2 regions of the Microscilla marina ATCC 23134 genome follow, and region 1 is predicted to be linked to the other one. Evidence: riboswitches for the same ligand, from Rfam matches in the RefSeq annotation. Region 1 holds a riboswitch; the other holds the start of a gene.

What was found. A riboswitch is a leader RNA that binds a small molecule or an ion and turns the genes downstream of it on or off. The one in region 1 is predicted to bind cobalamin.
Region 2: another riboswitch for cobalamin. It lies ahead of M23134_RS19960 (TonB-dependent receptor); the one in region 1 lies ahead of M23134_RS06720 (cob(I)yrinic acid a,c-diamide adenosyltransferase).

What each region holds. Positions count from the first base shown of each region.
Region 1 covers NZ_AAWS01000006.1:143,877-148,427, forward strand. Annotated here, with positions in the region: gene M23134_RS06705 (Do family serine endopeptidase) at 78-1,559, opposite strand; tRNA gene M23134_RS06710 (tRNA-Asn) at 1,978-2,051, shown strand; tRNA gene M23134_RS06715 (tRNA-Asn) at 2,153-2,226, shown strand; gene M23134_RS06720 (cob(I)yrinic acid a,c-diamide adenosyltransferase) at 2,871-3,509, opposite strand; cobalamin riboswitch at 3,675-3,827, opposite strand; gene nadE (NAD(+) synthase) at 4,112-4,551, opposite strand, start outside.
Region 2 covers NZ_AAWS01000022.1:18,653-23,203, reverse strand. Annotated here, with positions in the region: gene M23134_RS19965 (YncE family protein) at 1-324, opposite strand, end outside; gene M23134_RS19960 (TonB-dependent receptor) at 608-2,506, opposite strand; cobalamin riboswitch at 2,602-2,798, opposite strand; gene M23134_RS19955 (DUF1987 domain-containing protein) at 3,104-3,493, opposite strand; gene M23134_RS41260 (hypothetical protein) at 3,864-4,016, shown strand; gene M23134_RS19950 (carboxymuconolactone decarboxylase family protein) at 4,115-4,551, opposite strand, start outside.

The sequences.
Region 1 (4,551 bases):
CTATGCACCGTTTTTTTTGAATCGTCTGAGAACAATATATTTTCTTAAATTGGCACATCTTATTTTTTCCAGATCACTTACCAGCCTATAGCATAGTAAGCTTTTTCGCCATTGGGGTACATTCCTTCTATCGCTATTACCCTTTTACGTTTTTTAATCAAACGCTCAATATCTTTGGGAGAATTGACTGACTCTTCACCAAAGTAAGTGATAATGAATCCTTTACGAATGCCTGACTCTTTCAGTTTCCCCTTACCAGCATCAATTACCTTTACTCCATGATCAATCTTGAGTTTGGTTTTTTCACTGAGACTTATTCCTTCAAACACCGCACCCAGTATTTTTTCAGTAGCTATTTTGCGTGGAGTACGCATAATTTTAAAGTTTCCCTGGCGGTTACGTAGTGTAGCCATTGTGCTTAATACCCGCTCGCCACGTGCATAAGTCACCTTTACCTGATCGCCAGGACGTCGAGTAGCAATCAGCGACTGAAGGTCAGCCATATTGCGTACTTGCTGGTCATCTATTTTAATAATGACATCTCCTATTTTTAGCCCGGCGCTGCGCGCAGCACCTGACTTAGTCAAGGTGGCAATGTACACCCCACTTACTACACTCAAATCTTTATTGCTGGCAAAGTTAGCATCTACATTTTGGATAGAAACCCCCAATAACGCCCGTTGGGTTTGTCCATACTTCATGAGGTCATCCAGCACCTTTTTCACAATATTTACCGGTATAGCGAATGAATAGCCTGAATAAGAGCCTGTGCGAGTCGCAATGGCAGTATTAATGCCTACCAACTCACCCTTGAGGTTTACCAGCGCACCACCGCTGTTTCCAGGGTTTACAGCTGCATCGGTTTGAATAAACGACTCTATGGCATACTGTCCACTTAGTATGTTGATGTTTCTGCCTTTGGCACTTACAATACCCGCAGTTACAGTAGAGGTCAAGTCAAAAGGGTTACCTACTGCCAATACCCATTCACCAATATGGGTTTTATCAGAGTTGCCATACTTTACAAAAGGCAAATTCTTTTCTTGTATCTTAAGCAAGGCGAGGTCGGTGGTGGGGTCTTTGCCAACAAGTTTGGCTTTATAGCTTCGCTTATCATTTAAAACTACATCTATTTGCCCAGCATTTTCTATTACATGATAATTAGTGGCAACATAGCCATTGTCAGTAATAATGACACCAGAGCCAGAAGACTGACGGGGGCGACGTTGACGACGGCGATAATTGTCTTCTCCGTGGAACTGCCTGAACATATCTTCTAAAGGGTCTGAAGAAGAAGAGGAGTATTTACCCTTGCCAGCATAGGTAGTTTTAATATGCACTACGGCAGACTTTACAGCGTTGGCCGCAATTACAAAATTCAAACCTTTGGGTACTTTAATGGTAGAGTCTTTAAGAAAATTAGCCAGTTGGATATTCTGACGATCCTGAATTGAACGAATGGTTTGCTTGGGTTGTAAGTATTGGTTGAGTTTTACAGCTACAAAGCCCCCTAGTATTGATGCCAACAACAGGCTTATTAAATAACTTTTTTTGTTCATAGTGTATCAAGTGTTAAACTGTATATCAGTAAGCATCAACAAGGCATTAGACGTAATGTATGACTCACTAACGTACTAAAAATAATAAATAATTTTAACTAATTGGTCATTCTTCTCATAAAAAACCTCCATCAGGCTTGTTTTTACATCATTCATTGCTCTGCAATTCCAGGCTCTTGTCAAGCAAAGCTTTTAGAGGCAAGCAACCTTTTGTGCCTTTACTTTGTTCACTTTAAAAAAATATTCAATTTTTTTTCCTACGTTAAACACCCCAAAAACCTTCATTAAATACCTGAGGACACCTTTTTATCAAAAGGATAAAAGTCAGACAGAATATTTTTTTATTTTTTTTCTCTAAAAACTTGCTTAATTATTCAAATCGTCCTTATCTTTGCAACGCATTTTTACTGAATGACACTCCTCCTTAGCTCAGTTGGTTAGAGCATCTGACTGTTAATCAGAGGGTCGTTGGTTCGAGTCCAACAGGAGGAGCGATATTTAGTGTTCATAGTGTTAAAGAATATTGTTGGTTAAAGGTAAAACTAAATTAGTTTTACCTTTTTTTATTCAATGTAGCATTTTATCAATAATACTCCTCCTTAGCTCAGTTGGTTAGAGCATCTGACTGTTAATCAGAGGGTCGTTGGTTCGAGTCCAACAGGAGGAGCAATACTTTCTTATCAAATTGCCTAAATAACCTTTAGTCAAAAATACCTAACTTTACTTTTTATTGTGATACCCTCCCATCTGAAAAGGTGTTTTAACTCAATAATTTTATACTTATAAAATTCTCACCCACTTTCCGCACGTGTATTTTAAAAATCAATAATTAACAAGTGCTTGAAGATCAGTAACTTATCAGTGTATTTTGCTTTAGGGAAAATACCTTATATCATTTAAAATCTCTTTTTGTTGCTAAGTGTAAAAACCCCTTAGAATATAATTCTTATTTTAATGTTTTTATGAATTTTTATATTGAGAAATACCTGTTTAAGTCTTGAAAATTCTGAAGTATACGTGCGAAAAGTCGGTTCTCAGTTAAACCTAGTACCTTAAACACTAAATACCTAACCCATTAAATTCGAACATACCCGAATCAAGTTCGGGATTTAGAAACTCGGCACAGTAGAACTGTAGCCTCGGTTCTTTGGCGACTTTTGCCCCCTGACTTTACTTTAAAAAACTTGCGTAGCTAAGGTTCCGATATGCATCGAAATTCAGAAAGCGAACTCTGCGCGATTTTTAAAGTTCGTCAGAAAACAAAACTCATCCCAAATAGTAGTGCATTTACTTAATGCTTAACGCCCTGGATTACTTCATTTTAGGACGTACCGTTTTTTTCTTGGCAGCCTTTTCTTCTTCACTCAAAGGCGACTCTTCTTTTTTAATTCTTTTGTAAACAAATAATTGCCACTTTTCCTCTTCCACCATGTTTTTATCCATTTCGGCGCGAGCCAATGTAAAAAACAGGTCAGATAAACGATTGATATAAGCAGGAATGGCTTCGTGTACTTCATCTTCTTTCATAAGGCTTACTAGGTGTCGCTCACCACGACGCATCTGCGTGCGTACCACATGGCACAAAGCAGACACTTCATTGCCTCCTGGCAACAAAAAATAATCAGAGGCAGTCCTTAAATTATTTTCTAACTGATCAATCCATTGCTCACAAAAATCTGCCCCATCGGTAGGCATGGGGTTTGTATTTACTTTTTTAACATCAGAGGGACGCGCCAAATGCGACATCATATCCATCATATCTTTCTGAATTTTTCGCAAGTTGGTTTGCCACTCATGGCTAATATCTAATTTAGCCCTTAACAAACCAATGGTAGAGTTTACTTCATCAAGTGTACCATAACATTCTACTCGAATATCATCTTTGAATACTCGCTTGCCACCGTATAAACCCGTTTTTCCGGCATCTCCTTTCTTAGTATATATTTTCATTGTTTTTTGTTTGAGGGCGGATAAGAGCTAAGCCTAAAGCAACCAGCACAATACAACATCTAGTAAGTGTTTGGGTCTCCTTTTGAATGGAGCGTACTATTCAGATGATGGACTTGTAGAATTGACCTGTTAGTCTTGATCCAGCCCTGGTTCGCGAAAGCTTTATCAAATTGACAAATAAAGTAAAGTATCCTGGCTTGTGGAGTTTTTCCAGTTACAGTTGCGCGTCAGCTCATGATTTTCACACGATTCCTTATTACTTTATTTGCATAGCGTAAGAGTTTGGTTTTAAACCAAGCCCCCATCTTGACTTTTAATAATAGATGATAAACACCTTGCTTCCTGCAGAATAGCCTGAGAACTCATCTTTACTTTTAATAATGAAATGTAAACCATTCAAAAAATCAGGGTGAGTTCTAGCAAAAAGCAAGGTTATTATTTTCGTTTGTATCAAAAACCAAAATGAGTTTACACTCTAAACTATGGCAATAAAGATAACGCAAGAAGGGATGTTTTCAAAGCAAATATTTACAATGAGGCATAGCTTAGTAAACTACCCAAATAATCTCCTTCATAAAAAAACACCTCTCTTTTAAAAAACGCTACAAACTTTCCAGTTCTTGCTGGAAACCACCAGATAAAATAGGAAAGCGAAACCAACTACGAGGGTCTATGCTGTAATCGTCTAAGTGAAAAGAAGGAGCAAACCGTTCTCGTTTCCATTGGTTACGACTCCATAAGCGAAAAAACTTACGAATATGTTCTTTCAAGAGTTCTATATCTGCTACTTCTGATTGCAGTTGTTCAAATATTTGCTTGGGTGAAAGGCGCTCATATAATGTAAGGCGCTCTATAGCCTGCAATACTTCGTAAGGCATCAGGTCTTTCTCATCAGTTTGTTGTTGAGTACTGTCATCGTCTTTGGGGCGAAGCTCAGCAGTAGGCTGCAAAGCATTGACATGCCTTAGTTCTTTTTGTCCCAGTGAGGTTTCTGCCCATTTGAGCCATTCACGGATAAAGTGTTTATCTACTCCTGCAATAG
Region 2 (4,551 bases), on a different contig from region 1:
TTTTTTAAAATCTTTGGCATTGGCTACAATCACCTTGTCAGCGCTATTTGTTACTATTACCGCGTAGCTATCGTGCACACGCAAAGCTTGGATAATACCACCTACAATTTGTTCATTTTCAGCCTTGAAAATGTTATTGGTGATTTTGTCGTCTGCCGACAAAAAACTTATAGAACCATCTGCATCGCCAAAACTTCCTTCGTTTACAACCAATACTCCTCCCTCATACTTACCCAAAGGAACCGGAGTTTCCTGTTTTTTACAAGCTGTAAAAACTAGGCTGACAGCCAGCAAAATGTAGAAAACAAAATTTGACTTTTTCATACTAACCTTTTTATTTATTATTAATTATAGTTTTAGTTTCTTGGTTACTCTACCCAGCTTTTAACTTCGTTGAGCTCAGCACAGTAAAACTGTAGCTTCGGTTTTTCAAAAGTACCGTCATCGCCTCAGCTCGTGTCTCCACGAGCTGATCGGAACTCTGAAAAACACTATTTACAGGTGCTACGACGAGGCGAAAAAATAGTAGGGTAGAGTATTTCTTGGTAATGAATGTTTAGCTTTTTTACTGGTCTTGTATCAAAGACTTATTGCCCTTGCCCAGAACCTAACTCCCTATCTTATAGCGCAAGCTCAACTGATAATTGCGCCCTGGCATTGCCCGGTTGTTTACGCTCTCGTAGTCTTCGTTGAACATATTATTTACCCTTGCCGACAAGCTCCACCAATGCTTGCCCAGGCGAAAGTTTTTGCCCAAACTTGCATTAAACAAAGTAAACCCCTCGATAAAAGAACTATTGCTGTTTTCTAAGTAGCGCAACCCTGTATGGTTCAAATCTGTTTGAATAAACCAACCCCGGTATTGCCAATGCGCATAAACATTGGAACTATGCAACGGTGTGTACAACAGTTGTTTGCCAATAAAGTCTGCATTATCAGCTTTGGCAATGATAGATTGAGTATAGGCGTAGTTTCCTCCCAGCATTACATAGCCACTGGTTTGTTGCCACTTGAGCCTTAAGCTCCCCTCTACCCCTGTGCCATCTACTTGCGACACATTTTCGGGCGACCATACACTGCCTACCGGTTTCCAAAGTATCCAATCGGTTACCTGCATTTGGTAATAAGTAAGTTCTGCCTGCCAACTAAAGTGCTTGTTTTGTTGGCTATAGGCCAGCCCGGTTTCGCCGCTCCACCCGGTTTCGGGTCTGAGCGTTGGGTTGCCTACCCCACCTGCTCCCTGCCAAAAACGGTCATTGAGCGTAGGTACTCGATAGTTTCTCGAAGCCAAAAGTTTGAAAATCAGGCTTTTGTTGTTTGTTTTATACAAAGCCAACTCCGACCCCAGCGAAGGGGCAAAAGGAGCCACAAAACTAGTCACGTGTGCCTGGCGTACATTGGCGCTCAACTGCCAACGCGGTAATACCTGCCAACGCAACGAACCATAAATGGCGGTGCGGTCTTCGGCAATGTCTCGCCCATAAGCATCTACATTGGTTTTGATGTGGGTCCACTGCGACCCCACCTGGAGACTTAACTTTGTATTGAGTTGTTTCTCATATCTGATAGTGGCTATTCCACGCCTGGTGGCAGTGGTAGAGTTTTCGTTATACAACAAGTAGTCGTCTATATAGCCCAACTTTACATTCAAAAAGCCCACCTTATCATTGAGCACATAATCGGCCACTATACGAGTGTTGGTTTGCTTGATCAAATCATTGCTAAAATTATCGCCACGGGTTGCCTGGGTTTGTTTATCTGAGAAACTATACCAGCCCTGCACCGACACATATTGGTTAGAGGCAATGCGGTAACTCAAGGCTTGCTGAAAACCATAGTTGTATACACTGGCATTTTGCTGAGTACTATTTTCGGTAGGTGAGATACGCACCCTAAAGTCATTGTTGGCAGAGTAACGGTATACCTGACTTACCGATTCAAACTTGCCCGTTCCAACGCTGGCTTTGGCTGCACTAAAGTACTGCCCAAAGCTACCTATGTTTTGTTGAACTTCGGCTTGCCAACCTTTGCGCCAGGTAGGGTCGTTTTGTAAGTGAATACTGCCCCCTATAGCATCGCTGCCATACATGGCGCTTGCCGACCCTGGTTGAATACTCACCTGGTCGATAACAAACATGGGCACCAGGCTAAAATCAGTTTGTCCGTTGCTAAGCGTGTTAATATTGAGTCCGTTCCACAATACCGCCGTATGCCCGGCACCTGTACCTCTAAACGAGGCAGTAGAGAGCATTTCGTTACCATAAGACTTGATATATACTGGCGACTGTTGTTGTAATATGTTTGCCAGAGTAGTATGATTGACTGTAGCCAGCAAAGCACTGTCTAAGCGGTGAACTTTGCTACCAGTGGCGTATTTTTCTATGGGAATACCATAAATGCGCACTTCTTTGAGCACATCGCCACCAATGATTGTATCACTTTGGGCTTGAGCCCGAAACGCTACCAAGGTCAACAGGCAACACCATACCCACTTGAACTTCGACACCTGTCTGTACATGAAAATAAAGAGTAAAATGAATTTTATTGAACAATCACTGTTTTCGCCCGAAACAATGATGCTAGTGCGCCTTTCTAAATATTGATTGCAGGCTTTTTTTGGCAGGTCTCCTGGCTTGCCCAAAATTCAACGCCTTCCCGTTGGAGTTAACAACAGTGGCAGGGGTGATGAATTTGTTTGGTGGCTTACAGTTGCGGGGACAGCTCTCGAATCACACGAGATTCCCTATTAAAACACGCCTCTGAAAAAGAGGAGTGTTACCAAAACTGGTGCAAAGGAACGACTTTTTTTGAAGCAAAAGCAAGTTTTAAGCACTAAAAAGTTTGACTTGATTGATTGTTAACCTGCTTTTTGACTGTAACTGATTATTTTGACTGACGATAAAAGGCCGGGAAATGGCTTGGGGCAGTGATGGTTGAAGTGCTTTGAAGCCTTCGTTTCTTAAATGAAGTTTACTAGGTAAAATTAAAGTGATAACACAAAGGAAGCTTGCCTGTGGGGTAAAAGTTATGAGCTATAGATAGATGCTGCTTCCACCATAGTGGTCATAGTATGAGGGAAACAGCATTGGGTAATGAGCAATGATTAATCTATTTTTTGTACTGAAATATGAAACGGAAGTGTAGCAAAGTCATCTTTGTAGTCTTCGCCTGCTTCAATCATATCCAGGTCGTTTGACTTGGCGTACCAGTGGATGACTACCTCATTGTTTTGTTGGTGGTAAAAATCTTCCAACATTTTTAAAATCTCAAAAAACCTTCGGGAGGTACTGGTATTAAAGTAGTTCATCCGAAAGTTAAAGGTTAGTGATTGACTATTTTGTGCTAAGTAGCCTGACAACCAACTGAGGACTGGCTCAAAAAACTCGAGGGTGTACTCACTGTACGATTCTCCCGCCACCTCAAATACATTTGTGTCTGTATCAAAGCAGATATAAGGGGTATAATTGCCTTCTGGAATAATTAAACTTTTCATCTTTGCCTAATGTTATAATAGTAGGAGCAAGCATTGGATTCATAAAATACAGTGTAAATTTAGGCTGGATATTACATAAATCAAACCAGATTCGATGAACACCACAAAAAGTTCGATAAGGGTTTATTTTTACTTAATTGGCGGCTTTTTGGCAAAAATCACTACTTTTTACCTGGAGGGGAGGATCATAATTAATAAGGAAAGGGGATTTACCAAAACAGTTTTTTTAATACATGGACGGTATACTAAAACCTAGGAGTTAAAGACACTTATGTAAGTTTTGAAGACAAACTCGCTGTTTTTTATTTTAGATAATTCGTATAATAATTAAAAGATAAAAATTAACAAAAAAGACCAAATTAAAACCTCTATGATTACCAACTTGATAGCAATAGTATTTGTTGTATTAGCCATATTGATGGCAATTCCTAAACTTGTGATGTCGTCGCAAAAAGGGCTGAAAACATCTCAGGAAAAAATTAAGAACCTGAAAAGTATTTTGCCCAATAAAAAAGCAGAATAATATCAGAAGCGTCACCTAAAAAATAAAAGTTAGAAGTAAGAAAGAAGACACTTTCTGCTTCTAACTTTTTTTATGTTTTTAGACAAGGACTTATTTTGTTAGTGATGGCTCCAGTTGTTGTTTTCGGTACTATTAGGCGAAAGCCCCAAAACATCACCTTTAGTAGTTACTCCTAAGCCTTGTACGGTACGGTTGGCATAAGCAAAATAGCTTACCACCTGGTTAATTTCCAAAATTTCGCCATCGTCCCAACCAGCTTCCCGCAAGGTATCAATTGTTTCTGATTTTATTTCTTCTGGGTATTGGGTAAGCTCACGAGCATACTCTATGGCAGCCAGCTCTTTGGTGTCATACACTTTGTCAAAGCTATTTTCCATAATGGCATCCCATATTTGCTGGGCACGTTCGTCATTGTTGAGTAGTCGCTTCATACCTGCAAAATGATGCTGTACACAGTAGTCGCAACGGTTGAGGTGGCTTACCAATACTCCCAGGTTTTCTAAAAACCATTTAGGAATCGTATTGTCACGGTGGT